Regions from separate parts of the Colwellia sp. BRX8-9 genome, predicted to be linked through region 2. Evidence: riboswitches for the same ligand, from Rfam matches in the RefSeq annotation. Region 2 holds a riboswitch; the other holds the start of a gene.
The links. A riboswitch is a leader RNA that binds a small molecule or an ion and turns the genes downstream of it on or off. The one in region 2 is predicted to bind cyclic di-GMP.
Positions count from the first base shown of each region.

Region 1 (16,343 bases), on a different contig from region 2:
ATATAAGTCTCTATGCCATTTTCAACCGCTTTTTCGGCGGCCTGAATTTTTGTTTTCATACCACCGGTGGCAATAACGTTATTTGTTGTTCCAGCCATGGCATGAATTTCAGCGGTAATTTCGTGAATTTCAGGGAGTAACCTTGCCTTAGGGTTTTCACGCGGGTCTTGATCATAAACACCGTCGATATCGCTTAAGATGAATAAGCAGTCAGCTTCACTCACTAAAGCGACTAAGGCGGCTAAATTATCGTTATCACCGACTTTCAATTCATCGGTCGCGACCGTGTCATTTTCATTAACAATAGGAATAACACCATTTTCCAATAAAATGCGTAGGGTGTTTTTAATATTGATGTAGCGCTGGCGATCTTTTAAATCTCCATGGGTAATGAGTAACTGGCTACAAGGAACATCAAAAAATCGCTGCCAATTCGCCATCATTTTCATTTGCCCAACAGATGCCATCGCTTGTTTAGTGGGAATAGAGGGTACGGGAGAGCCGTGCTTAATTAATTGTCGTCCTGCAGCAACACTGCCCGATGAAACGATAATAATTTCTTTACCTGCCTGTTGGCATTCGGTAATAAAACGAGCAATAGCAAGAATATACTTACCACTACAGCCCTTATTGTCTGGTGCAACTAAAGCACTGCCTACTTTAATTACCGCACGATTAAAATTCATTGTTGTTCCCCTATGATCCAGCCCATAGCATGCCTCGATATGCAGGTAATTTGCAATCAACTTTTTGCCATAATATAGATGAGTTTATCCTTTTTAGCCTGTTGACTTGTTATATCGAATTAATTCGGTATTTATATCCTTTAAAACTTAAGAAATGGCGAGTTACTTAACTTGAAATAACAAGATGGTGTTTTTTACCTCATTCTAAAATATCAATAATAGACGCCTAAAACGCCTTTCTCTGCTAATGATTAACATTAAGCCTAGTTAACTTTCACTCATTTCAACAACTTGATGAATAATCGTTTTCAAACGGTTGTTAATCGTGATTAATTTATTTCACTGTTTTTGCTGAAAATTACTTCAAATCAGATTATGATCGGACATCTATTTATTTTTGTTATATTGAGCAAGTATTCCATGTTGAATTTTTTACCTCCGCTACTTATTCATATTATTTCGCTAACAATTTATACCGTTAATACGCTTTTCTGGTTAATACCTATTATTATATTTTCATTTTGTAAGGCTATTATTCCCTTAACCTTTGCTAAAAAAATATTCAGCTATTTATTAGATCAAATGGCAAGCAATTGGGTGGGTGTTAACACCTTCATTCAAAAGCTCTTTAATAAAACAGAAATTAAGGTAACCGGCTTAGATCAACTAACCATGAAAGAATGGTATTTGGTAGTCTGTAATCACCAAAGCTGGGTTGATATTGTTATCTTGCAGCGAGTCATGCATCGCAAAATTCCTTTTTTGAAATTCTTCTTAAAAAAAGAACTTATTTTTGTGCCTTTTTTAGGCTTGGCTTGGTGGGCCCTCGACTTTCCATTTATGAAGCGTTATAGCCAATCTTTCATTAAAAAGAACCCTCATTTAAAAGGCAAAGACGTTGAAACCACACGTAAAGCTTGTGCTAAATTCAAGCATAAACCCGTCAGTATAATGAACTTTATAGAAGGAACTCGCTTCACTAACGAAAAGCACGATAAGCAAAATTCCACGTTTAAACATCTACTTAAACCTAAAGCTGGTGGCATAGGTTTTGTGCTAGAAGCCATGGGCGGCAACTTGCATAAAATAGTCAATGTTACCATTCATTACCCAGAGGGGATCCCTACTTTTAGTGATTTTTTAGCGGGAAAAATTAAACAGGTAAATGTCGATGTAGAGGTTTCAAACATTGGGGATGATCTTGTTGGCGACTATGTGCGCGATCGACATTTTAAAATAAAATTTCAAAAGTGGGTTAATCAATTATGGCTTGATAAAGACCAAAAACTTATCGAGTTTAATAATGATAATACCGCTAAATAACATTGAAATTGAAAAAGGAAACTTAAATGAGTGAACTCATTAGCACATGGTTAACTAACCAAGGTATCGCCGAAGCGTATTTAGCGATGGCCACCATTTTTGTTGGTTGCATGCTCATTTTTGTCATTTCAGCATTGGGATACTACCTCGCAAAATATCAGGTATTAGCTTTTGTTAACAAAATGGTCAGCAGAACAAAAAATACTTGGGATGATGTTTTATTAGAGCATAATGTTTTTTCTCGCTTCGCTTTTTTAATTCCGTTATTCGTACTACTGTTTTTAACGCCTATTTTACTGCCCGAACAAGCATTACTTGGCGCCGTTTTAGTGGTTTTTGTAAAAATAGCTCTCAGCTTTCAAATTGCACGTTCTATTAGTGCTATTTTAAACGTCATTAGAAGTCTCTATCAAAATACTGCGCGTGACCGCTACTTACCCTTAAGCTCAACGATACAAGTGATAAAACTGGTTATTTATTTGGTTGCTACGATTCTATCTATTTCATTTATTTTAGATAAGTCACCTATTTATTTACTCAGTGGTTTAGGTGCATTAACTGCTGTTTTATTATTAGTATTTCAGGACACGATTAAAGGTTTAGTCGCTAGTATTCAAATATCAGCAAACAAAATGGTCGCGCCTGGTGACTGGATTGAAATTCCTAATTATGGTGCTGATGGCGATGTTATTGAGATTGGTTTAAATACGGTTAAAGTAAAAAACTTTGATAATACAGTGACAACTGTTCCTACGTACGCCTTAATAAACGGCTCATTTAAGAATTGGCGAGGCATGCTCAATTCAGGTGGTCGACGCATTAAGCGTAGCATTATTATTGATATCAACAGTATTTCATTTTATCAAAGTGCTGAGATTGAAAAACTTAAAGAAATCAGTTTATTAAAAGATTATTTACAGCAAAAATCTGATGAAATCACCACGAGTTTAAAAACGGCTAATTTATCTAACGATAATGTTAATAGCCGGCAGTTAACCAATGTCGGAACTTTTCGCGCTTATATTACCGCTTATTTAGCTAAACATGAAAAAATACATGATGAGATGACTTGTATGGTCAGGCAATTAGCGGCAACCGACTCAGGCTTACCGCTGGAGATATATTGTTTCAGTAATGACCAAAACTGGAAGAATTATGAGGGTATACAAGCCGATATTTTTGACCATTTATTCGCTATGGCGCCGGTATTCAGTTTACGTGTTTTTCAACATCCTACCGGCTATGACTGGCAAAAAAGTCGCTCGAGTCGACAACTTTAACGTTGACGAACTACGCCTTCTTGCATCGTTGAGGCAACAAGCTGTCCTTGACGATTAAAAATTTGCCCTTTAACTAAGCCTCGACCGCCACTTGCTGACGGACTATCCATAACGTAAAGCAGCCAATCATCAAAACGAAATGGGCGATGAAACCACATGGCATGGTCAATAGTGGCAATCTGTAAATTGGGTTGCCAATGACTCAAGCCGTGTGGAAATAAAGCCGTTGGTAAAAACAAGAAGTCAGAAGTATAAGCCAGCATATAGGTATGAATACGTAAATCATCAGATAAGGTGCCGTTTGCTTTTATCCACATCTGAGACTTAGGTGCTGTCTTTTCGGGTTGCAGCCAATTATAAGGTTTAACAGGACGCATTTCGATGGGCTTTTCAGCTAAAAATTTACCTCTAATTTCTTCAGGTATTTTATCTTGGTTGTCGAAAATGAAATCTGTGTAAGACGCTAAATCTTCAGGTGCGGGTACATCGGGCATAAGATCTTGATGCTCAATGCCTTTTTCATATTGTTGAAAAGAGGCCGTCATATAGAATATATCTTTACCGTTTTGAATTGCTTTAACACGCCGGGTGCTAAAACTTTTACCATCACGGATATTTTCGACTTCATAAACAACCGGCTTACTGGCATCACCTGGACGTAGAAAATAAGAATGAAGCGAGTGAACATTACGTGCTGAATCAACTGTTTCTTGAGCGGCAGAAACAGCTTGTCCCATTACTTGACCACCAAACAGCGCACGAAAGCCTAAATCTTGGCTTTGACCACGATAAATTCCTTGTTCGATTACCTCTAATTCTAATAATGAAGATAAATCATCCAACACTTGACTCATAATATTTAGCACTCACTGATATAAAATTTTGACTATAGCATATTTATAATTTATATCTTTAGCGACATTTTAAAATTGTTGAAAATTCATACGCTGCAAGGTAGTATCTAGGGAATAAGAAAATTATTGACTAAAAATACGAAGAGATCTCAATGGAAGCGCTATTAGAAAGAGAAGTATTGTTAGAAAGAAGGCAAGGTAGTAATGAGGAACAGTCGCTATGGGACAGGCTTTCTCTTGCACAAAAATTTGCCGCCAGTAGCATGACTCAGTTTGGTTACGACTTATCTTTTATTAGAAATAGCAATAACGGCAGCTTAGCCATATTACAATGCAATGGTAAAACAGCAACCATTAACGGTGAAGGTGAAGTAGACTCAACACCAAGTATAATTATTCGTCCTTAGTTATTCATCCTTGATTAAAGGCAAATACCTAGCCTACTTTCAGAGATACATGAAAAGATGCCCCTATTAGGCATCTTTTTTAGTTTTAGTCAGTAATAAAGCTTCAATTAAAGAAATATACCCCGTCAAATTATTACTTGACCACATACGTCTTACGCTGGCATCTTGCTTAGCAACATGCGCCGCGAACCTTTTAAAAGCGCCGTCGTCAAAATTTCCATAACACTTTTTAGTGATTGACTGCAGTTTACCTTTTCCTTTTAAACACTCAATAAAAATCGAGGCATAGTTATTAACCAGTGGTGAAATAATTTCAATCGTCTCAGGTTCTAATGCCTGACAATTTTTAATTATTTGTAATCGATTTTTAACAAAATCTTCGTGTCGCTTGGCAATTATTGCCATAGAGTCTATATAAAACTTATTTTCTTTCTGACTACTACTGAGCTCTTTTTTCACACTAAATAATTCGCGTTGCAGACCTTCTGCTCGAAAATAAAAATAAATACTCAAAGCTACAAAAATAGCAGCAATGGACAATACAAAAATCATATTAAGCCTATTAAAATAAAAAGTAATATTGACTACGCTTTAGTGGTTTCACTTAAACGCGATAAAAATATGTAAGGGTCAATATCTTGTGCTGTGGGTGAGCCATAGGCGTAGCCAATTTTAAGTGAATAATCACCTAAATTAGCGAAGAATCTCAGTTTAATTGCATTAGCTAAACTATTTAACTTAATCGCTATTTCAGCTTGAGTTTGGTGAGGACCTATCAGTAAATATTCACCATCGTTAATCGTACCCGCTTCATCAAATTCACCTTTTGACTCATTAAGTAAGGTCGCTAATGTTTTTGAAACTTCGAGCATAATTTTATCATTAAAGTGAAAGGTAAGCTCTTGCCAGTTAACAACTGATAAGTAGCCAATCGCTAAGGGATAGTCGTATTTCCTCGCCATTTTATAATTCAGTTGATAATTTCTTTTCGTTTGGGAGGGCGTTACCAAATAAGATAATGGCTGTTCCTCTTCATCGTATACTTGATTTAAGCGCAACGTTCTTTGTCTTAACCCAAAAAAAACCAACGTAATGACTAATAAAATAACGATCACAATCAATAAATATATAACTTCTTTTTGCGCGATAAATTTTGCACTGAATTGAGTTTGTAGCTTACTCTGTTCAGCGAGATTCAGGATTAAATTTCGACTTTTATCATTTGCACTTAACATTTGACTGGAGTCAATAATTAAAGAGGGTTCAGCCTTTTTCTGAAACTGTTGAAGTAATTCAAGATAATTTTTATGGGCCATTAACGCATTTTTATAATCACCGTTTTGCTGATACATATGACTTAATAAAAGTAATAATTTAGCCTGCTTTTTTGATAGCTTTATGTGTTTAGCAGTTAATTCAGCTAATTGAAGGTAATGTTGGTATACAGCTTTATTGTTTAATAGACTTGAGGTCTCTGCTAATAGAATTAACGAGGTTAAATAAGGCTTATTTAAGCTCTTTTCATTAAATGTAGCACTGGCTGATAATAGCCAATTATGTGAGTCACTAAATTCTCCCTGCTTTAATAACACCTCTGCCAATCCTAATTCAGCATAGGCAGCACTAATTGGAGCATTTTTATTTTTGCCGTGTTTTTGTGCTTCCCAAAAAGCATTGTAAGCATCATCAAATAAATTTAACTGAAAATAAGCACGGCCTAAGTGTAAATAAGTTTGGTCAATATTAGCCAGTTTGTCTAAATCAAATTTTAACGTTAATAGCTTATTTTGCATGGTTAGCGATGTTTGATAATCGCCTAAATAATAATATGCCGTTGCTAAAATTTCTAAAAGACAAAGGTGATCCTCATACTGAGGATTTACCGAAATCAGCACCTTAACTTGATTAAGATCATTCATCGATAAATCGTTTTTATTTTGCAACGCATAGGTAACAGCTCGATAACTCAAAGCAATTAAACGATATTTTAGCACTTGTGGAGAATCTGCCATTAAAATAACATTGGTTGCCATATTTTGAGTTTGTTCATACTTCTCTTGTAAATAATAGCCATCTGCAACTTTCAGCAATAAATTAAACTTTATGGCTGGTTCAAGTCCTTGCAGAGAAATTCCATCTTGCGCAAAATGAAATGCTTCGCTATTTTCACCCTTATTATTGGCAACATCAGCAAGAAGGATGAAGGTTTTTCCACGAATTTGGACGGTATAATTTTCTTGAGATCCCAAAATTTTTTTTGAAAGTGTAATGATCTCTTCGTAGGGAAGGTTTTCAGCGTCTTGTAAAAAATAGCGCTCAACATCTTTAATATTTTGCTCAACGTTTAAAGCATCATTGGCAAAACAAAATAAAGGAGCTATAAAAAAACAAAGGATCAACAACAGTTTACAGGGCATTATTAACTAAAATCCTTTATCTAATGATCAGTAGAGTGATCAGCCATAACCTATAAATTTATCTATTACTTATAGGTTTTCGTTACGGTTCAACAAATTATTCATAATAAAGGTTTACAAGCATAGTTCAACGCTTATAATGAATTTAGAGTTTCTAAAACTCGAAAAGGGCAAATCTAGTGAAAGCTAGAGACGCAAAGTTACCGGTCTAAGGGGAAACCTAGGATAGCGGAACTGCCAAGTATAGATATAGTGGGGGCTTGTCTTTATTTTGAACAGTTTGCTTTCGGTATACTTTGCGGTCCTTCCCTTCTTTTTAATTATTTTCTGTCATATATTACCTTCATTTAAAATACTATATAACTAAACATATGTTTTTTATAGACAAAAAATATATGTGGTACTTTACTTGTTTATACTAGAAAATGGTCTATTGATATTATTAATTGGGTGTGCAAATTGAGATGGAACAATGAAATATCATGATTCCATAAAACAAGCTGAACTAAAAATGAACATGGCCGTAAAACAATTACAGCGGTGGTTTTTACCTGTCAGCCCAATTAATTATTCGGTTAGCTACGAATATATTAATAAAAAAAACATTCTTCTTAATACTGCCATTGAAAATAAACTTGCCACGGGTAAAAAGCTTGATGATTTTTTCATTGAAGAAAACTATCGTCAATTCATTTTAGGCCAAAGTAAATTCAGAGATGAACTCATTGACGACCTAGATGACGTTGTCACCCATGTTGAAAAAAACAGCCAAAAATCATCGCAGAGTATTAATAAACTGATTACCACGCTAGACGGCAATATTTCTGATCTACAATCTGCCGATAAAGAAAAAATAGTCGTTGCGGTAAATAGCATTCGCCAGGCATCTAAAGCCTTTAAACTACACCAACAAAAATTTGCTGAACATATTTCTTTTACCCGTAAAAAGACCCAGGCGTTAAAAGTTGAATTAAAAGAAGTACGTGAAGAAATTTACATGGATCCACTTACCGGTCTTTATAATCGTAAAGCTATGTCTAAGCATTTAGATTTATGGCTAACAGAAGATCCAAGTCGGCAAGTTGCCGCAATTGTCGTCTGTGTTGATCAAATTTCAGAAGTTAATCTGCAATTCGGTCATTTAATTAGTGATGTTCTCTTATCAAAAATAGCCAGTAAAGTGAGTAGTTATGTTGATGGCAGCGGTCTACCAATACGTTCAGGTGGCGATGAATTTTTAATTCTGTTACCTGATATTGACAAAGAAAGTGCTCGAGAAATTGCCAGTAAAATAACACATGGCGTTGAAAAGCTGCGCTTTGTTAGTAGTAAGTCTGGTATTAGATTACCTCAAATGACATTGTCTACTGGTGTAGACACCTTTAATATTGCTGAAAATGCCAGCAGTATCTTAAAAAAATCACGCCTGTTACTACCCGATTTATACAAAAAAAATAATACATTAAGTTCTTAATCACTCAACAAGATACTTTTTGCTTGATGACATTTTTCTCTCGCTGATATTTTCACTTCAATAAATAATATCAGTGATAGTATGCCCAACTTTACTCAATATAATCAGTAATAATCTTAATATACTCGGTGGTAAATCAAAGAAGATTACATTGCGAGTGCTTAGCTAAAAATAGTCGACGACAGCCTCCTTGTTTTCTCATATACTGAATGCAGTGTAAAATTCCTAACGACTAAGAGAGAAATAATTTATGAAAAAAATTACTTTAGCTGTTGCTGCTACTTTAATGATGGCGTCTCCTGTTTTTGCTGGTGATGCTGCTGCTGGTAAAGCAAAAACTGGTATGTGTGCTGCTTGTCATGGTGCTGCTGGTATCTCTGCGGTACCTATGTACCCAAACCTTGCTGGTCAAAAAGAAGCTTATCTTGCTAAACAGTTGAAAGACTTTAAAGCGGGTAAACGTAAAGATCCTGTTATGGGACCTATGGCTATGGGTTTAAGTGATGAAGATATCGCAAATATTTCGGCTTATTACGCTAGTTTAAAATAAACTCAGTAGTTATTGTTGAACCTGGTTCATCAAAAATAATATTAAAAAACGCTCAATTGAGCGTTTTTTGTTTTAAGCATTATGCTGTTGAATAACTTGCAAAAAGTCATGTCCATAACGGGCAAGTTTTGTATCACCAATACCATTAATATTTAGCATTTGCTGTGATGTTTTTGGCTTTATACGCGCAAGCTCTGACAACGTTGCATCATTGAAAACAATGAATGGCGCAATATCCTCTGCATCTGCAATCGTTTTACGCAAACTTCTTAATTTAACAAATAAGACACGGTCATAACGTTTATCGGTTTTATCTTGTTGCCAATAACTCGCTTTTTGTAACCTTGGTGAAGCTAACATTAAGGGTTCATCCCCTTTCAACACCGAGCGCGATGCTTGTGTTAAAAATAACGCAGATTGTTGAGAAATATCTTGCTGTAAAAATCCCAAATGAATCAATTGTCTAATAATAGCAAACCAATATCCCGGAGTTTTACTTTTACCGATAGCGAAAGTTGACACTTTTTCATGCTGCAGTTGCCTAACTTTTTCGGTTAACTCCCCTCTGAGCACTTGCACAACATGTTCAATATCACCTTGTTGCTGGATACGAAACACACAAGATAAGACTTTTTGTGCCGCTTCAGTAGCGTCAAATTGAGTGGGTGGATCTAAACAAATATCACAGTTACCACATTTTTTAGTGGTAAATTCTGCAAAATAATTAAGTACAACTTGTCGACGGCAGGTTTGAGCTTCAATAAAGCCTTTTAACGCTTGAAAACGCTGTTGTTCAACGTTCACCCTTTCTTCATTATCACCATCAGCTATATACTTGGTAATGCGTTCTACATCTTTTTCATCATACAAAAATAACGCTTCTGCCGCTAAACCGTCTCGGCCAGCACGGCCAATCTCTTGATAATATGACTCGAGTGTTCTTGGAGGTTCAAAATGAATCACAAAGCGGATATTTGATTTATTGATGCCCAATCCAAAAGCTACGGTGGCAATAACCACTTGAATATTATCTTTGGCAAAACCATCTTGGACAATATTGCGCATCTCTGTTTCCATGCCAGCATGATAGGCAGAACAATTTATACCCGCACTTGCTAACATTTTAGATAATTTCTCAACTTGCCAGCGGCTACTACAGTAAACAATGCCGCAATCATCACCACGCTTTTTAATGTAGCGTAACACCTGGTGATCGCCCTTATATTTATCCGCTAAGGTAAAACGAATATTAGGCCGGTCAAAGCTATCAAGATGAATATAAGGATCAGTCAATGCGAGTTGAAGAAGAATATCTCTTCGGGTTGTAACATCGGCAGTTGCTGTTAACGCCATAACCGGTACCGATGGAAATCGTTGTTTAATTGTATGAAGTTGTGTGTATGCCGGCCGAAAATCATGTCCCCATTGTGAAATACAATGTGCTTCGTCAATAGCAAATAAACTTATCTGTATGCTTGCCAAGCGTTGCATAAAATAATAATTTTTTAAACGCTCTGGAGCTATGTATAACAACTTAAGCTCACTACGAGATAAGCGCTCAAAAATATCATTGATTGTTTCTTGATCTAAACTCGAATTAACAAAAGCCGCTGAAATACCTTGTCGAGTCAAACCATCAACTTGATCTTTCATTAAAGCTATTAAGGGTGAAACAACGATGGTTATTCCTGGTAATAATACGGCAGGCAGTTGATAACACATCGATTTACCACCACCCGTTGGCATAAGTACTAAACTGTCTCGACCTTGAAATAATTGCTGAATAATTTCTAATTGTCCGCTTCGAAAAGTTTGATAACCAAAATGATGCTTTAACGCATCTTCAAGCTGAGCTTGTGAGACTGTGGGGGGAGCTTTTAGCAACGGAGTAAACTTTATTAAACGACAATTATTGTTATTTTACCCCAGCCACAAAAAAAGTCGAGAGCACTATTTTAGTATTTATTGAATGCTTAGAAAGATAAGTGCTAAGCTACAATGAAGACATTAGACCAGTTAGAAGAATCTGCTGGTTAAATTGGAAGGATTATGACAAATAATTTAGATGAAAAACAAATGATTGAGCAACTTACTCATTTTTGGTCACACAGCCTTCCCTTTAATAAATTACTGGGCCTAACCGTTAGTAAATTTGATTGTAATACCTCTGAAGTACGTTTTTTATGGCAAGATAAGTTAATGGGCAACCCATTACAGAAAACGCTACATGGTGGTGTCACTGCATCAGCCCTTGATTTTGCTGGTGGTGTTGTCGTGGCAGCGAATATGATTGAACAACTTGAGCACAAAACACCAACAACAATTCAACAAAGTTTGAGCTGCCTAGGAACGATAGATCTGCGTACCGATTATTTACGACCAGGTCGTGGTGAGGAGTTTATCGCTACAGCTCATATTATTCGTAGTGGCAATAAAGTCGCGGTTGCTCGCATGGAATTACATAACGAAAAAGGTGACCACATTGCTTTTGGCACCGGTACTTATCTAGTTGGTTAATATTCACCCGTTAATTTTTAAAGTGCTGGCTTTGTGTTCATACGATAGCTAGATTCAGGTCTATTTAAAAACGTACAACAGATATTCATTGTAAATGAGTAGTTATTAGCTAATTAAAGTGAATAACGTTAGCAAAAGTATTATCAATATACAGCCGACAGTTTGCGGTTATCGAACAAGTAAAGCGCTGAAATTAAAATCATTGTGTTATAATTCGGCTCTTTATTTTTGCTGCTAAAGTTTACTGAAAATCATGACTGTAACTGATAACAAAGACCGTAATGGCGTAATTAACGCGATTAGTGCTTATCTGCTTTGGGGTTTAGCGCCCATCTATTTCAAATTAATTTCTTCTATCAGCCCTGATGAAATTATGGTTCATCGTATTATTTGGTCGAGCCTACTGTTATTTCTAATCGTTATCATCAGTAAAAGATTTCGGGTATTAATCGATACACTCAAACAACCTAGGTTATTGGCTAAACTTGCCTTATCCGCTACTTTTCTATTAGTAAATTGGTTTTTATTCATCTGGGCGATAAATAATGATCATCTACTAGACGCGAGTTTAGGTTATTTTATCAATCCTTTATTTAGTGTCGCACTCGGTGTTATTTTTTTAGGTGAGCGTTTGCGAAAAATGCAGAAGTTTGCCGTTGCGCTGGCATTATGTGGCGTGTTAATTCAACTGGTTGCATTAGGTTCATTACCGGTAATTTCATTAGCACTTGCTGGAACGTTTGGTATTTATGGCTTGTTACGTAAAAAAATGCACCTTGATTCTTTTGTTGGTTTATTAATTGAATCAAGCATGATGCTACCGCTCGCGATTGTTTATTGGTTGTTATTTGTTAATACTAATACCGCTAACATGTTTGAAAACAGCTCAAATTTAAACCTGCTATTGATCGCTGCAGGCGTAGTTACTACAGCGCCACTGTTATGTTTTACTGCTGCGGCAAAGAGATTAACATTATCAACGCTAGGTTTTTTTCAATACATTGGACCCAGTATTATGTTTTTTTTAGCAACCTTCTATTATCAAGAAACATTGCAACCTGCTAAATTAGTCACCTTTGCTGCGATTTGGTTAGCTTTAGTTATTTATAGCCTTGACTCACTAAAAGCCAGAAATGAAAAACGTAAATTAGCATTGAATGAAGGATTAAGCCGTTAATTGTATTACCGGGATTATATCTAAGGTTGGTTAAGTACTGGCCTTAAGCTTTTTTGCCAGAGTAAGCTGAACACTAGAAACTTGTGCTAGTTTACTTTCAAGCTTTATTGGCAGGGTGATCTGAAAACTAGACCCTAGTGCTAGTTTACTTTCAATCTTGATCTTATCTTGTAGTTTTTAACTGTTAGCAATGCTGTAGAGACTATTTAAAAAGACGATGTCATTTAGTTAAGTTAAGTATTGGCTTTAAGCTTTATTGGCAGGGTGATCTGCAAACTAGACCCTAGGGCTAGTTTACTTTTAATTTTGATATTGCCTTGTAGTTTTTGACATATAATATTATAAACAATATTCATTCCTAAGCCAGTACCGCCAGAATTTCTTTTGGTGGTGAAGAAAGGTTCAAAAATATTATCTAGCACATGTTGAGTCATGCCATGGCCATCATCTTTAAAGACGATAACAACATGACCATCTTGGGTTTTCGTTAAGTCGATCGCAATATTGCCTTGTGCTTTATTTTCAAAAGCGTGCTTTAACGCATTCGTGACTAAATTTGTTAGTACCTGCGCTAACGCTCCAGGAATGGTGGTTATTTTCAATTCACTTTCACCGCTATATTGATAACTCACCCTAAAGCGCTTCATTTCTGCCGATAACGTTGACATGACCTCTTCAATATAACTGACTAAATCAATTTCTCGCTCTTCACCCACCATTTGATCTGCTGCGACTTGCTTGAAGTTATTCAACAACTCAATAACACGCTCCAAAGCGTTAGTATTCAAGTTAGAAGCCTTCTCCATACCATTAAAGTAATGTTGCATTGCCGTGCGGGTTAAGTTGCCTGTTTCAAAGTTTTTACGAATCTTTAGGGTACTTTCTAACGCTGAACTTGTTGATGTTACCGCAATACCAAGTGGGGTATTAATTTCATGGGCAACTCCTGCAGTTAAGGTGCCTAACGACGCCATTTTTTCAGATTGAATTAATTGCTTTTGCATCTTTTGTAAATTTTCGAGCGTACGAGTTAATGTTCGTGTTGTCTGCCTATTTTTAACAAAAAGTACGACCACCAATCCTGAAATCACTACTAACAGGGTAAGAAAGGACGCCATTACAATCAAATAAAGTCGCTGTTTATCAATGCGTTCTTCGCGATTATCTAACTCTTGATTTTTTTTATTTAATTGCATGCCTTGAAAACTTATTTGTTGCTGTTGCCGTTGCAAAATATCTTTATTAGTCAATATTTTTTCAGCCATAGCCCTATTTTCTTGTTCTTTATTGACAACCGAGCTTTGCTGGTTCTCTAAGTTTGTTTTTGCTACTTTTAACTGGGTTGCTACTTGCTGTAATTGCAGCTCTTTGGTTTTTATCGAGCGTTGCTGTTGTTCAGTATCTATCTTTAGGATATTTAGCTCTTGCTGACGCTTACCCGCCATTTTTTCTTGCTGTGTTAAATTCTTATTTAAGGTATTAAGCTTTTCTTTTGCTGAGGATATTTGATTTTCTTGATCGGTTAACTTTTGGTTCAACCTTGCTTCACGCGCCCTAATGACTTGTAATGCCAACTCTGTTTCTCTATACAAGGTAGCCACCTGAAGTTCAGTCCCCCCTGACAATAATAATTCAGCAGACATCACCAACCCCTCAAAGACAATATTTGATTTATTCACTTCAAAATCTATCGCAGAATTTTCAGCATCGTTAACTAGGTTGATCATCACATTATGCTTATCAATACTGTTATCAGTAATTAAAAGTGTGCTGCTACTGCGGAGAATGGCAGCAATATCGGCTATTTCAGTATTGCTATTGGCCGCAGTAAAAAACAAGTCAGTTTGTTTACCCGCTTCGATATTTTTTATGACAATAACTTTGATTGGCTTGTTTCTAATGACACGCTTAGCTAAGGTGTTATTAAGCAAAGCAGCAAAAGTATCATCACCATAAACACCGATAACAAATTGCTGTTTGTTATTTTCATTTTGCCAGCTAACATGTTTAATAAAATTGTAAATATAAGCGGCTTTAACTTGCTCACTATCAATTTGCTGGGCAAAAATTGAGTTTGAGGTGCTAATAAAAAAACAAAACAACATCAGCAAATGTTTGCTCATGAGCATTATTTTTTTCTTCATTTAGTGCACCCTGTTGTTAAAATAGTTTAACCACTTTACTTTTTTTTATAAAAAAAAGCACCTTTAAGTTAATTCAAGATCGGCATTACTTTAACATCTACATTTTAACTAAAGCGTTAATCATCGACGCCAAAAAGACTCAATTGATTGCGGCCATTTTCTTTAGCATTATAAAGCGCACTTTCCGCTTGATTCAGTTGTTTAGCAAACGTCTCTTTACTATTACAAACTAAGCCTATGCTGATGTTAAAGGCAATATGGTGCTCTTCAAAAGTTAGCTGAGAAACAGAAATGTCTCGACGAAGATCGTCTAATTTAGTGTAAAGTTGATCCTCATCAGTACCGTACATTAAGACGGCAAACTCCTCACCACCTAAGCGGGCTAGCAAACCTGATCCTAGATGTTTACGCATATATAATGCCAGTACTTTTAAGACATGATCGCCAGCATCATTTCCGTAGTTATCATTGATTTTTTTGAAAAAATCAATGTCGAGCATAGCAACACAATAAGGCATGTCTCTTTTAATATATTGCGGTACCAGTTGTTCTGCTTTAGAGAAAAAAGCCCGTCTGTTAGGTAAGTCGGTTAAATAGTCTACGTTTGCTGCTTTTTGTATTTGTTCAATATTGTTTAAATTCTCAATATTTTGGGTAATTCGACAATAAAACTCTTCTGGGCAAAAAGGTTTACGTAAAAAGTCATCCGCACCATTTTTAATAAAGCGTGCCGAATGCATACCGTTGTCTGCTCCAGATATACCAATAATAGCGAGTTGATCACGACTATAAATTTTACGGATTTCATTAGTTAATTCGATACCGTCCATGATAGGCATTTCCAGATCGGTGATCACCAATTTAATGTCTTTGTGCTGCTTTAAGCGTTCTAGCGCTTGCACACCATCATTGGCTAAATAAACATTAAAGTTGCGGCGTTTTAAGAGCTGAGAAACATAATTTCGAGCCGCTAAAGAATCATCAACAACAAGAATACCTGTGCTGCTGTTGGTTATTTGCCAATGTAAAATACGTTTTAAATAAAGGAAAGCTTGGCTATTCTCTTTAGGGATATAGTCAACAACGGGCTGAGCAAGTATTTGCTGTCGAGTCGTCTCATCCATTTTACCTGTCATAACGACACTTGGAATACCATGAGAGAGCACACAAGCTATTGCTTCGCCATTGGGAGCATCTGGTAAGGCATAATCTATAGTGGCTGCAAAAAAATCATTTTTGCCCTGTAAAATTTCTTCTACTTCAGCAAGTGTGGTAGCAATAGTTACCTGATAATTTAATGCCTCGCCAATTTGCTTAATAACACGAGCAATAGGCTTACTGTCTTCTACTACGAGTAACTGCATTGACATATAATTTCATACCTTATTTTTATAATGGCATCACATGAAAGAACCAATTATTTTCATGTGATATTAAACGTTGGCTTGTAAGTTAGCATAGGCGACCACCAGCCATTTACTACCTACACCAGCAAAATTAACTTGAATACGACT
Region 1 covers NZ_JACGVN010000006.1:109,470-125,812, reverse strand. The annotation lists gene proB (glutamate 5-kinase) at 1-686, opposite strand, end outside; gene H4J70_RS07020 (acyltransferase) at 1,107-2,009, shown strand; gene H4J70_RS07015 (mechanosensitive ion channel family protein) at 2,036-3,289, shown strand; gene tesB (acyl-CoA thioesterase II) at 3,286-4,143, opposite strand; gene H4J70_RS07005 (hypothetical protein) at 4,296-4,550, shown strand; gene H4J70_RS07000 (hypothetical protein) at 4,617-5,102, opposite strand; gene H4J70_RS06995 (hypothetical protein) at 5,135-6,967, opposite strand; cyclic di-GMP riboswitch class I at 7,127-7,209, shown strand; gene H4J70_RS06990 (GGDEF domain-containing protein) at 7,440-8,441, shown strand; gene H4J70_RS06985 (cytochrome c) at 8,692-8,991, shown strand; gene recQ (DNA helicase RecQ) at 9,064-10,875, opposite strand; gene H4J70_RS06975 (thioesterase family protein) at 11,041-11,508, shown strand; gene rarD (EamA family transporter RarD) at 11,762-12,685, shown strand; gene H4J70_RS06965 (YfiR/HmsC family protein) at 12,919-14,829, opposite strand; gene H4J70_RS06960 (diguanylate cyclase) at 14,946-16,199, opposite strand; gene uvrD (DNA helicase II) at 16,263-16,343, opposite strand, start outside.
Region 1: linked by a shared signal. The riboswitch ahead of H4J70_RS06990 (GGDEF domain-containing protein) and the one ahead of H4J70_RS19145 (DUF3718 domain-containing protein) in region 2 are both predicted to bind cyclic di-GMP.

Region 2 (16,343 bases):
ACAAGATGACACCATTAAAAGAGATCAATACCGGTCAAGTATTATTTAACGTAGACCGTTACGGGGTAGCAACAGTTACCTTAAATAATCCTGACAAGCACAATGCTTTTGACGACAAAATTATCGCCCAATTAACGATGATATTTATCGAAATAGCCCAACGCGACGATATTCACCTGATGATACTCGCATCGACTGGCAAAAGTTTTTCTGCTGGGGCTGACTTAGCGTGGATGAAGCGCATGGCCAGTTACTCATATGAAGAAAACTTACGTGATGCTAACGCGCTTGCTCAGATGTTACATGCACTTAATTTTCTACCGCAAACCACTATTGCACAAATACAAGGTGCTGCTTTTGGCGGCGCAGTGGGTTTAGCCAGTTGTTGTGACATTGTTATCGCCAGCAATAAAGCCAGCTTTTGTCTCAGTGAAGTTAAATTAGGTTTAATTCCTGCGACCATCAGCCCTTATGTCGTCAATGCTATTGGCCAAAAAGCCAGTCGTCGATACTTTCAAACGGCAGAACGTTTCTTTGCAGACAAAGCGCAACAGTTAGGCTTAGTTGATGAGATTGTTTCGTTAGAAGCGTTAGAAAGCACCGTTATTGATATGGTGAGTACAATATTGAGCAACGGCCCGAAAGCCGTTCGTCAAGCAAAACAACTTGCTTTAGATGTCGCTTATCAAGAAATTAATCTTGAATTACTTAGCATGACCAGTGAACGCATCGCATCAATTCGCGTTTCTGCAGAAGGCCAAGAAGGCTTAACTGCTTTTTTTGAAAAACGACCAGCAAGCTGGCAAAAAGAACCGACGAGTGAAGGATAAAAACATGTCTCAACTAACAACTAAAACAGCTAAAATGTTTACTAAAATTCTTATTGCCAACCGTGGTGAAATCGCCTGTCGCGTAATTAAAACTGCTCGTAAAATGGGTATTTTAACCGTTGCCGTATATTCTGATGCTGATGCTGACTCGCTTCATGTCAACATGGCTGATGAAGCCATTTACCTTGGTCCATCGCCCTCTCGCGAAAGCTATTTATTATCAGAGAAAGTGATTGAAGCAGCAAAACGTACTGGCGCTCAAGCCATTCACCCTGGTTATGGTTTTCTCTCAGAAAATGCTGACTTTTGTCGTCGATGTAGCGATGAAAACATCGTTTTTATTGGTCCGCCCGTTGCGGCCATTGAAGCGATGGGGTCAAAGTCTGCCGCTAAAAACATTATGGAAAAAGCCAATGTTCCCTTAGTCCCTGGTTATCATGGTGATGATCAATCCGAAGCCATCATTAAAAAAGCGGCTGACGATATGGGCTATCCGGTATTGTTAAAAGCTACCGCCGGTGGTGGTGGTAAAGGCATGCGACAAGTGTGGAGCGAAGCTGAGTTTAGTGAAGGTTTTGCTGCCGCTAAACGTGAAGCAATGTCATCCTTTGGTGATGATAGAATGCTGGTTGAAAAGTATCTAACACAACCTCGCCATGTTGAAATTCAAGTATTTTGTGATAATCATCAACATGCCGTTTACTTATTTGAACGTGATTGTTCAGTGCAACGCCGTCATCAAAAAGTTATTGAAGAAGCGCCAGCCTTTAAAATGAGTGAAAAGCTACGTAAAGCGATGGGCGAATCTGCGATAAAATCTGCCCAGGCTATTGGTTATCAAGGCGCAGGCACGGTAGAATTTTTACTGGATGTTGACGGTTCATTCTACTTTATGGAAATGAACACTCGCTTACAAGTAGAGCACCCGGTGACTGAAATGATCAGTGGCCAAGATCTAGTCGAATGGCAATTAAGAGTTGCTGCTGGTGAAGTTTTACCAAAAACACAAGAACAGTTAGTCATTAATGGCCACTCTTTTGAAGCGCGAATTTACGCTGAAGACCCAAATAATGATTTTTTACCCGCAACGGGCACGCTAGATTTTTTACAACCGCCAGCAGAAAGCGCACATGTTCGTGTTGATACCGGTGTTCGTCAAGGTGATGAGGTGAGTGTATTTTACGATCCTATGATAGCCAAGCTAATTGTCTGGGATGAAAATCGTGAAAAAGCACTGCAACGCTTAACAAAAGCCTTGTCGGAATATCGTATTAAAGGTGTTACCACCAATATTGATTTTCTTTATAACTTAGCGACATCAAAACCGTTTATTAATGAAGAAATAGATACCAGCTTTATCGAGAAATACGACAGTGAAATATTTCATGATAACAAACAAGCGTTAGCCGACGAATTACCGATGGCAGCTTTGTATTTAGTGCTTTCACTGGCTGAACAAGCGAAACAAAAAGCAGCAACGACCAAAGATCCTTTTTCTCCTTGGAATAATACCTCGGCGTGGCGCTCTAACGAAGCGCATAATCACCGAGTAGTTCTTGCTCATAATGATATTGAATATCCAGTGACTGTTGAACAGAAACGTCAAGGTAATCGTAGTTACTATTTAATTTCAGTTGCAGGACGAACAGTTGATTGCCAAGGTCGAATTGCCGGTGACACACTCCATGTCAGTATTGATGGCTATCGCAGTCAAGCCACTATCGCCCACAACATTGACAGTTCAGGTGATCAAATTAGCTTATATCGTCAAAATGGCGTTTTTAACTTTATTCATATTAAACCTGATTGTGGTGACAACAATGCTGATGATAATCATGGCGGCCTATTAGCACCGATGAACGGTACTATGGTCAGCGTGTTAGTCAAAGCCGGCGATAGTGTGACTAAGGACCAACCCTTAATGATCATGGAAGCGATGAAAATGGAGCACACCATTCGAGCACCTGAAGACGGTACCATTGATACCTTATTCTACGCCGAAGGTGACATGGTTGATGGCGGCAGCGAATTACTTGCTTTTACGCCACAGGAATCATAATGAGCTCCCTTGCTAATAATACCTTACCTAAAAAAGTAAAAATCGTTGAGGTTGGCCCGCGTGATGGCCTACAAAATGAAAAACAACAAATCAGTGCCGAAGATAAAATTGCCTTAATTAATCTGCTCAGTGATGCCGGAGTCACTTACATTGAGAGTGGCAGCTTTGTTTCTCCGAAATGGGTGCCTCAAATGGCAACATCGGCTGATGTTTTCAATGGAATAGCACGTAAAAAAGGGGTCACTTACGCTGCCCTCACGCCAAATATGAAAGGTTTTGAAGCGGCTGTAGCGGTTAATGCCAGCGAAGTTGCCATTTTTGGCGCGGCCTCTGAAGCGTTTAGTCAAAAAAACATTAACTGTTCAATTGCTGAAAGCCTTGAGCGATTTGAACCGATAATGGCTGCAGCCAAAAAATTAAACATTCCGGTACGTGGCTATGTTTCTTGTGTTGTCGGTTGTCCTTACGAGGGTGAAGTATCACCAGAAAAAGTGGCTGAAGTGGCTGAAAAACTTTACCAAATGGGCTGTTATGAAATATCGCTTGGCGATACGGTTGGTGTAGGCACACCTGTTAATGTACAGAAGATGTTACAAGCGGTTAGTGCCCGTGTACCTAAGGCTAAACTAGCGGTTCATTTTCATGATACCTATGGTCAGGCGTTAACTAACATTTACACCGCTTTACAAAATGGTATTGCCGTTATTGATAGTGCCATTGCTGGATCGGGTGGTTGCCCTTATGCTAAGGGCGCTTCAGGTAATGTTGCCACTGAAGATGTGGTTTATTTACTCAATGGTTTAGGTATTAATAGCGGTATTAATTTAGATAAGTTAGTCCATGCCGGTTGGTTTATCAGTGATAAATTAGGTAAAACCCCGGCATCTAAAGTTTCTAATGCTTACCGTGCACAGTAATAAATATAATAATAAATGACGATGTATGATAAATACTCCATAGAAATAAATGTAATGAGGATTAAATAATGGCCGGATTTGACAAAGTAGTAGCAAGCTATGAAGAAGCGATGGCAGGACTTGAAGACGGCATGACCGTTATCTCGGGTGGCTTTGGTTTATGTGGTATCCCAGAAAACCTAATTAGTGAAATAAAGCGCAAAGGCACTAAAGCATTAACGATGGTTTCAAATAACTGTGGTGTCGATGATTTCGGTTTAGGTGTGTTACTGCAAGACCGTCAAATCAAAAAAATTGTTGCATCATATGTTGGTGAAAACGCTGAATTTGAACGCCAAATGATGAATGGCGAATTAGAAGTAGAACTCACACCACAAGGCACTTTAGCTGAAAAAATGCGAGCTGGTGGTGCTGGTATACCCGCTTTTTTTACGGCAACAGGTTATGGAACACCGGTAGCAGAAGGTAAAGAAGAGCGTGAAATAGACGGTAGAATGTATATCCTTGAGCCCGCAATTAAAGGCGACTTTGCCATTGTTAAAGCCTGGAAAGCCGACCGTTACGGTAATTTGGTTTTTAGAAAAACAGCACGTAACTTTAATCCTATGGCAGCAACGGCAGGAAAAATTACCGTCGTTGAAGTTGAAGAGATAGTTGAACCTGGCGAGCTAGACCCAGACCAAATCCATACACCAGGTATCTATGTTAATCGATTGATTTTAGGTACATTTGAAAAACGCATTGAACAACGAACTGTTCGTACTGCTCAGTCATAAATAATTCCGGAGACTAAACAATGGCTTTAACAAGAGAACAGCTAGCACAACGTGTAGCACAAGAATTACAAGACGGTTATTACGTTAACCTAGGTATAGGTATTCCAACGTTAGTCGCTAACTATATTCCTGCGGGAATAGAAGTGATGCTTCAATCTGAAAATGGTTTACTTGGCATGGGACAGTTTCCCACCGAAGACGAAATTGATGCAGATTTAATTAATGCCGGTAAACAAACGGTCACGATGGCAAAAGGTGCCTCTATCTTTGATAGTGCCGAGTCATTCGCAATGATACGTGGCGGACATGTCGACTTAACCGTACTAGGTGCCTTTGAGGTCGATGTAAACGGTAACATTGCTTCATATATGATTCCAGGCAAGCTGATTAAAGGTATGGGCGGTGCTATGGATTTAGTTGCGGGTGCTGACAATATTATTGTTACTATGACTCACGCTTCTAAACATGGTGTTTCAAAACTTTTATCTAACTGCACTTTACCGTTAACAGGTAAGGGTTGTATTAAAAGAGTACTAACTGATTTAGCCTTTATCGAAATTAAAGATGGCAAGTTTCATTTATTAGAGCGAGCGCCAGGGGTCAGTATTGAGGAAATAATAAAACTCACTGAAGGTGAATTAATTGTTCCTGAACATGTCCCTGAAATGAAATTTTAATAACCTAGCGGCATATTAATCATACGATTAAATAAAAAAAGAGCTTCAGCTCTTTTTTTTTACCCTATATTTTAACATTACATTAAAGTTCACTTAACGGTTCTAATAGTCAATCATTCGATTAAGCACATGTTCTATTTGAAAAAAAATTGATAAAAGTGTTTTCTTTATTAAATTTCTTTACGCGTGTCATTAGCGTATTACACATTTTTCTTGCATTTATAGGCTCAATTCGCAATACTAAAAGAGACAAAGAAAAGGCAAAACACGTGAAATCGTGTTACGCAAAACCACCGGTCTAAGGGATTTATGTTTTATATATAAATTCTATGACAGCGGAGTCACCTCGTTATACAAGGTACATCCCGTGGTTTTTTCCTTTACTAACTAAATTAATTACAAGGTTATTAAAATGAAAAAATTATTACTAGCTTCTACCATCACTATTTTAACATTAACGTCTGTTGTATCGGCGCCGAAAGCACAAGCTGCTGACATCGCTCAAAGCGTTTGCCAGTATGTAGCTGCAGACGACAAGAAACGCATGCGTTCGTTCTTAAAAACGAATAGATTAAAAATTCGCACTATCTTTCATGGTATTGAGTGTAATGGACAGAATCTGTTGGCGTTTGCATCGTCTAATGGTTCAGTTAAAACAGGTTCTTTGATGATTTCAAAGTTACCAAAGAAAGTTGTTTCTGAAAACTTAGCTATTTTGCAAACCGGATCGCAACCATTGATAGACGCAGCTAACGAACGCGTTAGCAGCTAAACTTATTTTTTAGTAGATGTTATTTGTTCAATCAAGTGTACTGTTTTACTAGATAATAATTCTATGTCATTTTAAAAAGCCTGCTTCTGCAGGCTTTTTTTTGCCTTAGTCATTTCAATCTATTTTTTGACTCGTTAAGCTAGCACCAGGTTAAAAAACTGATTACACTTAAGTTATACGAAGAAGACTGCGATATACATGTTGAATAAAAGAAGTTATAAAGACAGTAAGAATGCTTTAGTACTTACTGGCGGTGGCGCTCGAGCGGCTTATCAAGTAGGTGTGCTTTCTGCCATATCAAAATTTGTCCCTAGAAATCATGGCATCCCCTTTCCCATTATATGTGGCACCTCTGCTGGTGCTATAAATACCACAGCGCTAGCTTGTTATTCTTCATGCTTTCATTTGGGGGTAAAAAAATTAGAATGGGTTTGGAAGAATATTAATACCAGTCGAATATACCATAGTGATGGTATACGGGTTTTCTCACATTTGGCGAAAGGTATACTGGCAAGTTTCCAAGCAGATTATGCCAATAAAAGTGCCCGTAGTTTACTAAACAACGCGCCACTTCGTGACTTACTGAATATGGTGGTCGACTTTAAACGTATCGACACCAATATTTTACGTGGCTATTTATCTGCAGTTTCTATTACTGCATCAAGTTACAGTAATGGCGATTCAATTAGTTTTTATCAATCTGATGAGTCTATTTCTCCTTGGTTTCGCGCTAAACGTCGTGGTGAGCCTTGCCAAATTAATAGTGAGCACTTAATGGCTTCTGCCGCTATTCCCCTTGTGTTTCCTTCAATCAAAATTCGCCAAGAGCATTATGGTGATGGGTCTATACATCAACTTTCACCGTTAAGCCCTGCGATACACTTAGGTGGAGAAAATTTGTTTATTGTTGGTGTTGATCAACCTAAAGCACCACTTCATAGTAAAGTGAATAATCCTCATCCTCCGACAACCTCTACTGTTGCCGGTCATTTACTTGATACTATTTTCTCAGATACATTACACAGCGATATTGAACGTCTAGAACGAATTAATGAAACAATAAAACTTATACCACCAGAACTTAGAAAAGAAAAAGATGGTTTAAAACCGATATCATCATTTCTCCTTAATCCCAGTCATGACTTTAATGCCATGGCCGTAGAGTATTTTTCAGACCTACCACTATCGATACGTTTATTATTACGCAGCGTAGGTATCTCTAATGACTCTGAATCAAGTATTGTTAGTTATTTATTATTTGAAAAAAATTATTGTCGGCAGTTAATTAAACTGGGATTTGAAGATGCTATGGAGCAAGAGACTGCGATTAGAAAATTTTTATCTCTTGAATAGCGATCCATTGCTAAAGTAATAAAGTAAACGCCTTGTTGAACAAGGCGTTTATTGGCTTAGTACACTGCGGACAACCAAGAAAAAATTCCCCCTCTCTTGGATGAAATGTCCTGCTCGTTATACTCATCTAGACCTAACAACACTGCGGACAACCAAGAAATAAGTTACCCCTCTCTTGGATAAAATGTCCTGCTCGTTATACTAATCTAGACCTAACAACACTGCGGACATCCAAGAAAAAGTTACCCTCTCTTGGATGAAATGTCCTGCTCGTTATACTCATCTAGACCTAACAACACTGCGGCAATCAAGAAAAAACTCCCCCCTCTCTTGGATGAAATGTCCTGCTCGTTATACTCATCTAGACCTAACAACACTGCGGACAGTCAAAGGAAAAGCTAAACCCCCTTTTGAACAAAGCGCTCTGCTCGTTCTACTCGTCGAGGCTTGCCGCGTACAATCAGGGTATCCTGAGCTTGAAGAATAGTGGCTTCATCGGGTTGCTCTGATTCAATATTGTTACGGCGAAGCGCAACCACCGTGACCCGTTTTGCCGATAAATTCAGTGACGCTATAGAATGCCCATTAGCATAAGAGTTTTCCGTTAATATAATCCCATTAGCGAATTCAATGCGATCCATAGCTTCAGGACTCATGTCAGTATGCTCCCCCTGAAAAAACCCATGCAAATGGCTGTAGTGGTCTTTACGTTCTTTTTGTACACGGCGAATTATACGAGAGAAAGGCACTCCGGTTAAAGATAACACTTGAGAGACCAGCATTAAGCTGCCCTCTAAACTCTCTGGTACCACTTGATTAGCACCCGCTTCTTGCAATGCTTGTAGTTGATCGTCATTTCGAGTGCGGACAAGGATAGGAACATCGGGTGATAATGATCTGACTTTTTGAATAACCTCAAGTGATTGTTTGTCTTCACCAAAAGCAATAACAACAAGCTTAGCTTGCGATAAGTGAGCCGCCTGTAGTAATTCAGTTTGTCTTGATGAGCCAAAAAGCACATTTTCTCCTGCTTCACGCGCTTTTGTTGCCCTAAGTGGGTCAATATCGATAGCAACAAACTTAATCGATTCTTGCTTTAAAAAGCGACTCACCGTTTGGCCAATTCGACCAAAACCACAAATAATGACATGGTCACTTAACTCTGTTTGCTCGGGAAGTTCAGCTAAATGATCGGTATCTATGGGCTTTTCGTTACTCAACATCAACGACCAACGACGAGCATTGTTAATCATATAAGGTGTTATCGCCATACTCAATACACCTGCGCCTAACAAGATAGAAGCCGTTTCAACCGGTAACAATTTAACCTGATTGGCTAAAGCAATAAGCACAAAGCCAAATTCACCCATCTGTGCCAACATAATACCTGCAGCCCAAGCATCTTTAGCCGCTTCCCCGGCACGTTTTGCTAAAAAGGCGATAATGAGTATTTTAACCACCATAAAGCTGACCATAACGCCGATAATAACCAATGGTGAGGAATAAACGATGCCGATGTCGAGTTTCATACCGACCGTTACAAAAAATAAACCTAGCAAGATATCACGATAAGGCCGAATATCGGCTTCAAGCTGATACTTGTACTGGCTTTCACCTAACATCATACCTGCGAGAAAAGCCCCTAAAGCCATAGATAAGCCAAACCATTGCGTCAATGATGATGCGACTAAGGTAACTAATAAGGTTGTTAAAACAAATAATTCATCGGTTCTAACTTGCGCCACTAAATTAAATAAACGTGGCAGCAACCATTTACCGGCAAACATTAACAAGGTAACGACAAAGACGCCTTTAACTAGAGCAATCAGTAGCTCAACAACCATTGAACTATCAGACTCCTGGGCAAACATCGGGATGATAATTAATAAGGGAACAACGGCTACATCCTGAAAAAGTAAGATAGCAACAGAGAGCTGCCCAGACTTTCTTTTCATTGCGCCCGTTTCACTCAATTGCCGAATAACGATGGCTGTTGAAGAAAGCGCTATAATACCACCAATAATCAAAGCACTAGCAAATGTCTGACCAAACAACAAAGCAATGCCCATAAAAAAAGCTAGCGAAATACCTACTTGAAGACTACCGACCGCTAAGACCAGATGGCGCATGGCGATTAATTTAGGTAATGAAAATTCTAAGCCTAGGGTAAAAAGTAAAAAGACGATACCTAACTCAGCAAAGTGATCGTAATCCACTTGGTCTTGAACCAAAGATAAACCATGATCACCAACCAGCATACCTGCCACTAAGTAGGCTAAAATTGCCGGTAAGTGTAAACGGCGAAATAACCAAACAATAAGTACAGCACTTGATAGAATAGCTAAGAGTTCAAAATGACCTGTCACAAAAAATCCTTATTATATCATTCGCATCGGTATTAAATTTATAAAAATAGAGTGAGCACTACTGAGTCTAAAGCAATTATCGGTAGTTTGACAGCGGCAACTCCTTGCCATTAATGAATTGTCAAAAATTCGTCAAAGATTTTATTAATATAAACTCATTTAATATCAATACTATAAAAACAACCACTTTAAAATAAATTTAGGTATAAAAATTGCTTAATAATATCTGATAAAATAATCAGGTGATGATATGCAGACATTAAATTTAGTAGATAATCAGGCTTTTCAATATAACGCTTTTAAAGTGTTTGATAGTCCTGACCATGAAAAATCTAATAGAAAATTAGCGTTAATGGAACAACTCCAAACATCGCTAGAGCTTGATCGTTTACTCAATATTTTTGCAATGGAAGCAGCTAAGTATGTCGATTTTTCAGGTCTATATTTCAAGAAAGGTGATATGACCGCTTCGATTAGAGGGAGTAGACAAGGTAAAAATGAACGTAGTTTTGAATTAAAACTAAACCAAAAGTTTGTTGGTATTTTGACCTACGCCATTAATTCACCAATAAGCATTACTAATTATAAGATACTTAACGAGTTACACCAGTATTTAATTCACCCATTAAATAATGCTTTACAGTATCAGGAAGCTTTGCTGTTAGCGATGCAAGATGGATTAACCTCTTTAAATAACCGTCGATGTTTTGATGAGCAGTTAAAGCGTGCTATGCACCATGCAAACCGCCAAAATAGTAAAGTCGGTTTAATCGTCTGCGACCTCGATAAGTTTAAATTAATTAACGACAGTCATGGCCACAATTTAGGTGATGATGTCTTGATTCAGTTTTCTTTGGCGCTTAAAGAAAGTGTCCGAGATTCTGATAGTTTATTTCGATTTGGTGGTGATGAGTTTTCAATCATTGTTGAAAATGCCACGCTAGATTCTCTACTCGTTATTGAACAGCGGATATACAGCGCAATGACTCGTGATCCTTTATTATCAAAACATCAAGTCAGTTGTAGTTTAGGGCATACTTTTATGGACAGGATGGATACGCAAGCAAGTTTTTTTAAACGCGCCGACAAAGCGCTATATCAAAGAAAAATATTTAAAGACCGTAAGCTAAGTTTAGTCTAGTGAGGTTAACTTAGCTTAATTTTTCGTCTTCTGCAAAATAGCGAAGCGCTAATTTTTGTTGCTCTGGCGTTCTGCCAATAAGCAGGCGGCAAAACCTTACCGCTTTGCCAAATTTGTCAATGCCAACAATTGATAGTGCTTTCTTAAAGTTTTCAGCCGACAAGTCATAGGTTTCTATAAAGTGCTCAATAGCAAGATCAACACTTGGATAAGTTACCCCATCAAAAGTAAACTCGGTGCCAATATAATCAACATCGAGTTCGACGCCCTCAAGCGACAATAACCAGCCTTGATAATTTAAGCGTTGTTTGGCTATTTCATACATCATCCAAGCACTTTTTTGAAAGCCAACAAAATTTCCGCTTTCAAACTCACTATCGGCAAGCTCTTCTTTCGTCCAATTGATACCTATCGCTAAATCTTTTTGATAGGTTTGTGCTAAAAAGTGCTTAACATTATTGGCAACAGCCCAAATAGAATGCTGCTTTGCCTTTCTCGCTAAAGAAGTACATTCACGACAACTAGGTACAGATAATGGCGGATGTGAGCAATCAAAAACTAGAAAATATTGATGCGGAAAGCCAAATGTTAATTCAGATGGCTCGCCACAAAACCAGCACTGGTGGCGTTGTTCAAAGGGTATATCAACTAAGGTGTGTGCCATAAGTACTGTTCAACAATAAATTATCTACGTTTGCCGGTAGGCGCTGGTTTGGCTTTTTTGGCCACTTTTGCACGTCGTTTAGCCGCAGGCGTACTGTCTGCCTTTTTACGAGCTATTAATTGGTTTTTCTCTTGTGTCGCTTTGTAACGGCTTTTCTTTAGAGGTTTATCCTCTTTTTCAGCATATTGTGCTGGTAAAGCACGTTCTAGTTCATAGCCAGGGACAATTGTTCGTTCAAAAGTTCGACCAATTAATGCTTCGATATTTTCTAAAAACTGTTCATCTTTAGGGCTAACTAGTGAAATTGCCGTACCAGACTTTCCTGCTCGGCCTGTACGTCCAATACGGTGCACATAATCTTCAGCAAGATAAGGCAAGTGAAAGTTAACAACGTAAGGTAAATCAGGAATATCTAATCCTCGGGCTGCAACATCGGTAGCGACAAGCACGCGAACTTTTCCTTCCGTAAATTGTTCAAGGGCTTTGTTTCTTGCGCCTTGTGTTTTATCACCATGACACAACGCCGACTTAATTCCGTCAAGCTTAAGTTCTTTGGCGAGTATATTTGCACTTTCTTTGGTACCTGCAAAAACAAGTACTTGCTGCCAATTATTAATACCAATCAATTCTGATAACAATTCACATTTACGTGTTTCTGATACCCAATAAACTGATTGTTTAACCTTGCCTGATGTTGAGTTTTGGCGTGAAACTTCTAAGGTTTTTGGCGTATGCAAGACTTGTTTAGCTAACGTTTTCACTTTATTTGAAAATGTTGCTGAAAACATCAATGTTTGATGTTTTTGCTTAATAACACTGATTAATTGCTGAATGTCATTTAAAAAACCCATATCTAGCATACGATCAGCTTCATCTAAAACAAGAAATTTAACTTGTGATAAATCTACATTTCTCGCCACTACATGCTCAAGTAGACGCCCAGGTGTAGCAACAAGTACATCAACACCTTGCTTTAACATTCTAGTTTGTGGTGGCATATTTACACCGCCATAAACAGCACCGCAGCTTAATGGTAAAAATTCACTATAGCTTTCGATATTACGGGCAACTTGTTGAGTAAGCTCACGCGTTGGCGTTAAAATAAGTGCGCGAATGGTTTTTGATGAATTATTATCACTTGGAATTTTAGCTAAAGCCTCTAGTATAGGTAAACTAAAAGCGGCTGTTTTACCGGTACCTGTTTGCGCACTTGCCAGTAGATCAACCCCAGACCGAATAAGCGGTATAGCTTGCTGCTGAACAGGCGTCAACGTTTTATAACCACAGGCTTTAACTGCCTTTAATAGTTCAGCCGACAACCCTATTGCATCAACACTCATATATCACCACTTATCAAAAAAAAACGAAACCCAAAATTAAGGCGCGCATTCTAGCATAGTTTAAAGATTATTCATCAGACTATTTTTGCCAGATCCCTTTTGTCAAATTAAAACGATTATGCTCGCTTTCACTTGGCTTATAGCTCGGCAATTTTCCTTGGTTATGTTGCTGATGATAGTCTTGAGTAATACTCACCACAACTTTAGACAAGAGTAATAAAGCCGTGACATTAACAACCGTCATAAGCCCTGTAGATAAATCAGCTAAAGCAATAACTTGAGGTAAACTCGCTACTGAACCAAAAATCAACATCGCCAAAAATCCACAACGTAAAAACCAATGTCCAAGTGGATTATCCATATTTAAATACTTTAAATTATTTTCAGCATAAGCAAAGTTGGCAACAATTGAGGTGAAACCAAACAGTAAAATAGCGATAGTAATAAAATCGCTACCCCATGCGCCCACTTGATAAGCTAACGCTTGCTGAGTTAATTGTATCCCTTGTGCATCGCTACCTGTTTCTTTGAATAATAAAATAAGAAAAGCGGTACAAGAACAAATAACAATAGTGTCAAAAAACACAGCAAGCATTTGTATATAACCTTGTGAAACAGGATGAGGAGGATAAGGTACTGCGGCGGCAGCGGCATTGGGTGAGCTCCCCATCCCCGCTTCATTAGAATAGAGTCCACGTTTTATGCCTTGGACTATTGCCGCACCAACTAAGCCGCTGCCCGCTTCTTTTAAACCAAAAGCAGAAGCAAATATATCGCTAATAATGGCAGGGATTTTTTCAATATTTAAAAAGATAACCGCTAGACAGACTAATAAATAAGCGAGCCCCATAAAAGGTACCGTTATTTCTGCAAAACGAGCGATATTTTTCAAACCACCAAAAACAATACAGGCCGTTGCTATAGTAATGACAATCCCGGTAAATAACGGGTTAATACCAAAAGAGCCATCAAAAGCACTGGTAATTGAATGGGCTTGAACTGAGCTAAAAACAAAACCATATCCGAAAAATAAACACAGCGAAAAAGTCACCGCAAGTTTTCTACTTTTTAAGCCTTTGCTCATATAATAAGCAGGACCACCACGAAAGTTTCCGTTGGCGTCTTTTTCTTTATAGAGTTGGCCTAATGCACTTTCAGCAAAGGCAGTTGCCATACCAACAAGAGCAATAAGCCACATCCAAAAAACAGCACCAGCGCCACCTAAGGTAATAGCGACAGCTACCCCCATCAAATTTCCGGTGCCGACACGGGCGGCAAGCGAAGTACATAATGCTTGAAAAGAAGAGATGCCTTGGCTGTCTGTTTTGCGACTTAATTTAAGTAACGTAAACATGTGAGTAAAGTGGGTTATTTGCAGGCACTTTAATCGCCAAGTAAACCAAATACCACAACCGGTCAGTAAATAGATAAGGACACTGCCCCATAAATAACCATTGATTGTACCTATCCATTGTTCTATCAAAATATCTTTCTCACCTTTTTAGATTATTACTAATTATCATAACAAACAAAGTACTACCAGCGTTAGACCCTATTAGTGTTAAGAAAAAAAATAGTACTAAGCAAAAAAAACCAGTGAACGATCACTGGTTTTTATTACTCAATGTAAAGTTAATTACAGCGCTTTAAATATTTTTTCAACAGAGTCTTTAGCATCACCAAATAACATCTGAGTATTTTCTTTAAAGAATAATGGGTTTTGAACCCCAGCATAACCGGTACTCATTGAACGTTTAAAGACAATGACTTGTTTGGCATTCCATACTTCTAGCACTGGCATACCGGCAATAGGGCTGGTTGGATCTTCTGCAGCTGCAGGATTTACCGTGTCATTTGCCCCAATCACCAAAACAACATCGGTTTTAGGGAAGTCATCGTTAATTTCATCCATACTAAAAACAATATCATATGGAACTTTTGCTTCTGCTAATAAAACATTCATATGTCCAGGCAAGCGCCCTGCAACCGGATGAATAGCAAAACGCACATCGATCCCTTTCGCCTTTAACGCTTGAGTCATTTCATAAACAGGATATTGAGCTTGCGCTACAGCCATACCATAACCTGGCGTAATAATAACGGATTTAGCTCCGCGCAACAGATCAGCAACAGCCTCGGCATTTATTTCAATGTGATCGCCATAATCAGTATCGTTATCAATAACAACATCGGTACCAAAACCTCCAGCAATAACACTAATAAAAGAACGATTCATCGCCTTACACATAATGTATGACAGTATTGCCCCTGATGACCCCACCAAAGCGCCGGTTACAATTAACAAATCGTTGTTAAGCATAAAACCTGCGGCTGCGGCTGCCCATCCAGAATATGAATTGAGCATAGAGACAACAACAGGCATATCAGCACCGCCAATTGAAGCAACTAAATGCCAACCAAAGACAAGTGCAATAAAGGTCATCATGTACAATGGATTAATAGCGCCATCACTTTGAACAAAGCTAATAAGTAAAACTAAAGTAACAATACCTGCTACTAAATTTAATTTATGGCGATGTGGTAACATCAATGCTGAAGAGCTAATAACACCGCGTAATTTAGCAAAAGCGACAATTGAACCGGTAAAGGTTATCGCGCCAATAAAAACACCTAAGAATACTTCAACTAAATGAATGTTGGTCTCCATTTGTTGGGTATCGGTTAGGTTTAACGCTAAAGAGTGGTCCATTTCAAAATAACTGTTAAAGCCAACAAGTACCGCAGCTAGGCCAACAAAACTATGTAAAATAGCGACCAGCTCTGGCATCTGCGTCATTTCAACTTTTTTGGCTAAATGTAAACCAATAAAAGCGCCAACTGACATGGTAATAAATATCACTAAAACATTATCGACACGTGGGTCGGCAATGGTTGCGATTAAAGCAACGGCCATACCCGTGATGCCATACCAATTACCTGTTTCAGCCGTTTCTTGCTTACTTAACCCTGAAAGACTAAAAATAAATAATAATGCAGCAACAATATAAGCTGCGCTAATTAACCCTTGAGAAAATTCCATCAATGCGCCCCTTATCTTCTAAACATTTTTAACATACGTTTGGTCACTACAAAGCCACCAACAATATTTATTGTGGCAATGAGCACCGCAATCCCCGCAAGTATTTGTATCAATATATTGTCTTGCCCTATTTGTAACAAAGCGCCAACAATAATAATGCCCGAAATGGCATTAGTAACACTCATTAAAGGCGTATGCAGCGAATGACTGACATTCCACACCACGTTGTAACCAATAACACAAGAAAGCACAAAAACAGTGAAATGAGAGAGAAAATCCGCGGGAGCAACACTGGCCACCCAAGCAAACAATAACGCGCCTATTGCCATAAACAGATGCTTTTTAGTTTGTGATGCGGGTTCTTCTTTCACATCGACTGCTTTAATTTTTACTGGAGCAGGTTTAGTG
Region 2 covers NZ_JACGVN010000034.1:10,231-26,573, reverse strand. The annotation lists gene H4J70_RS19170 (enoyl-CoA hydratase/isomerase family protein) at 6-830, shown strand; gene H4J70_RS19165 (acetyl/propionyl/methylcrotonyl-CoA carboxylase subunit alpha) at 865-2,889, shown strand; gene H4J70_RS19160 (hydroxymethylglutaryl-CoA lyase) at 2,889-3,806, shown strand; gene H4J70_RS19155 (CoA transferase subunit A) at 3,875-4,582, shown strand; gene H4J70_RS19150 (3-oxoacid CoA-transferase subunit B) at 4,603-5,259, shown strand; cyclic di-GMP riboswitch class I at 5,509-5,608, shown strand; gene H4J70_RS19145 (DUF3718 domain-containing protein) at 5,672-6,031, shown strand; gene H4J70_RS19140 (patatin-like phospholipase family protein) at 6,230-7,384, shown strand; gene H4J70_RS19135 (monovalent cation:proton antiporter family protein) at 7,783-9,750, opposite strand; gene H4J70_RS19130 (GGDEF domain-containing protein) at 10,001-10,891, shown strand; gene H4J70_RS19125 (hypothetical protein) at 10,902-11,555, opposite strand; gene H4J70_RS19120 (DEAD/DEAH box helicase) at 11,576-12,895, opposite strand; gene H4J70_RS19115 (sodium:alanine symporter family protein) at 12,975-14,378, opposite strand; gene pntB (Re/Si-specific NAD(P)(+) transhydrogenase subunit beta) at 14,532-15,935, opposite strand; gene H4J70_RS19105 (Re/Si-specific NAD(P)(+) transhydrogenase subunit alpha) at 15,947-16,343, opposite strand, start outside.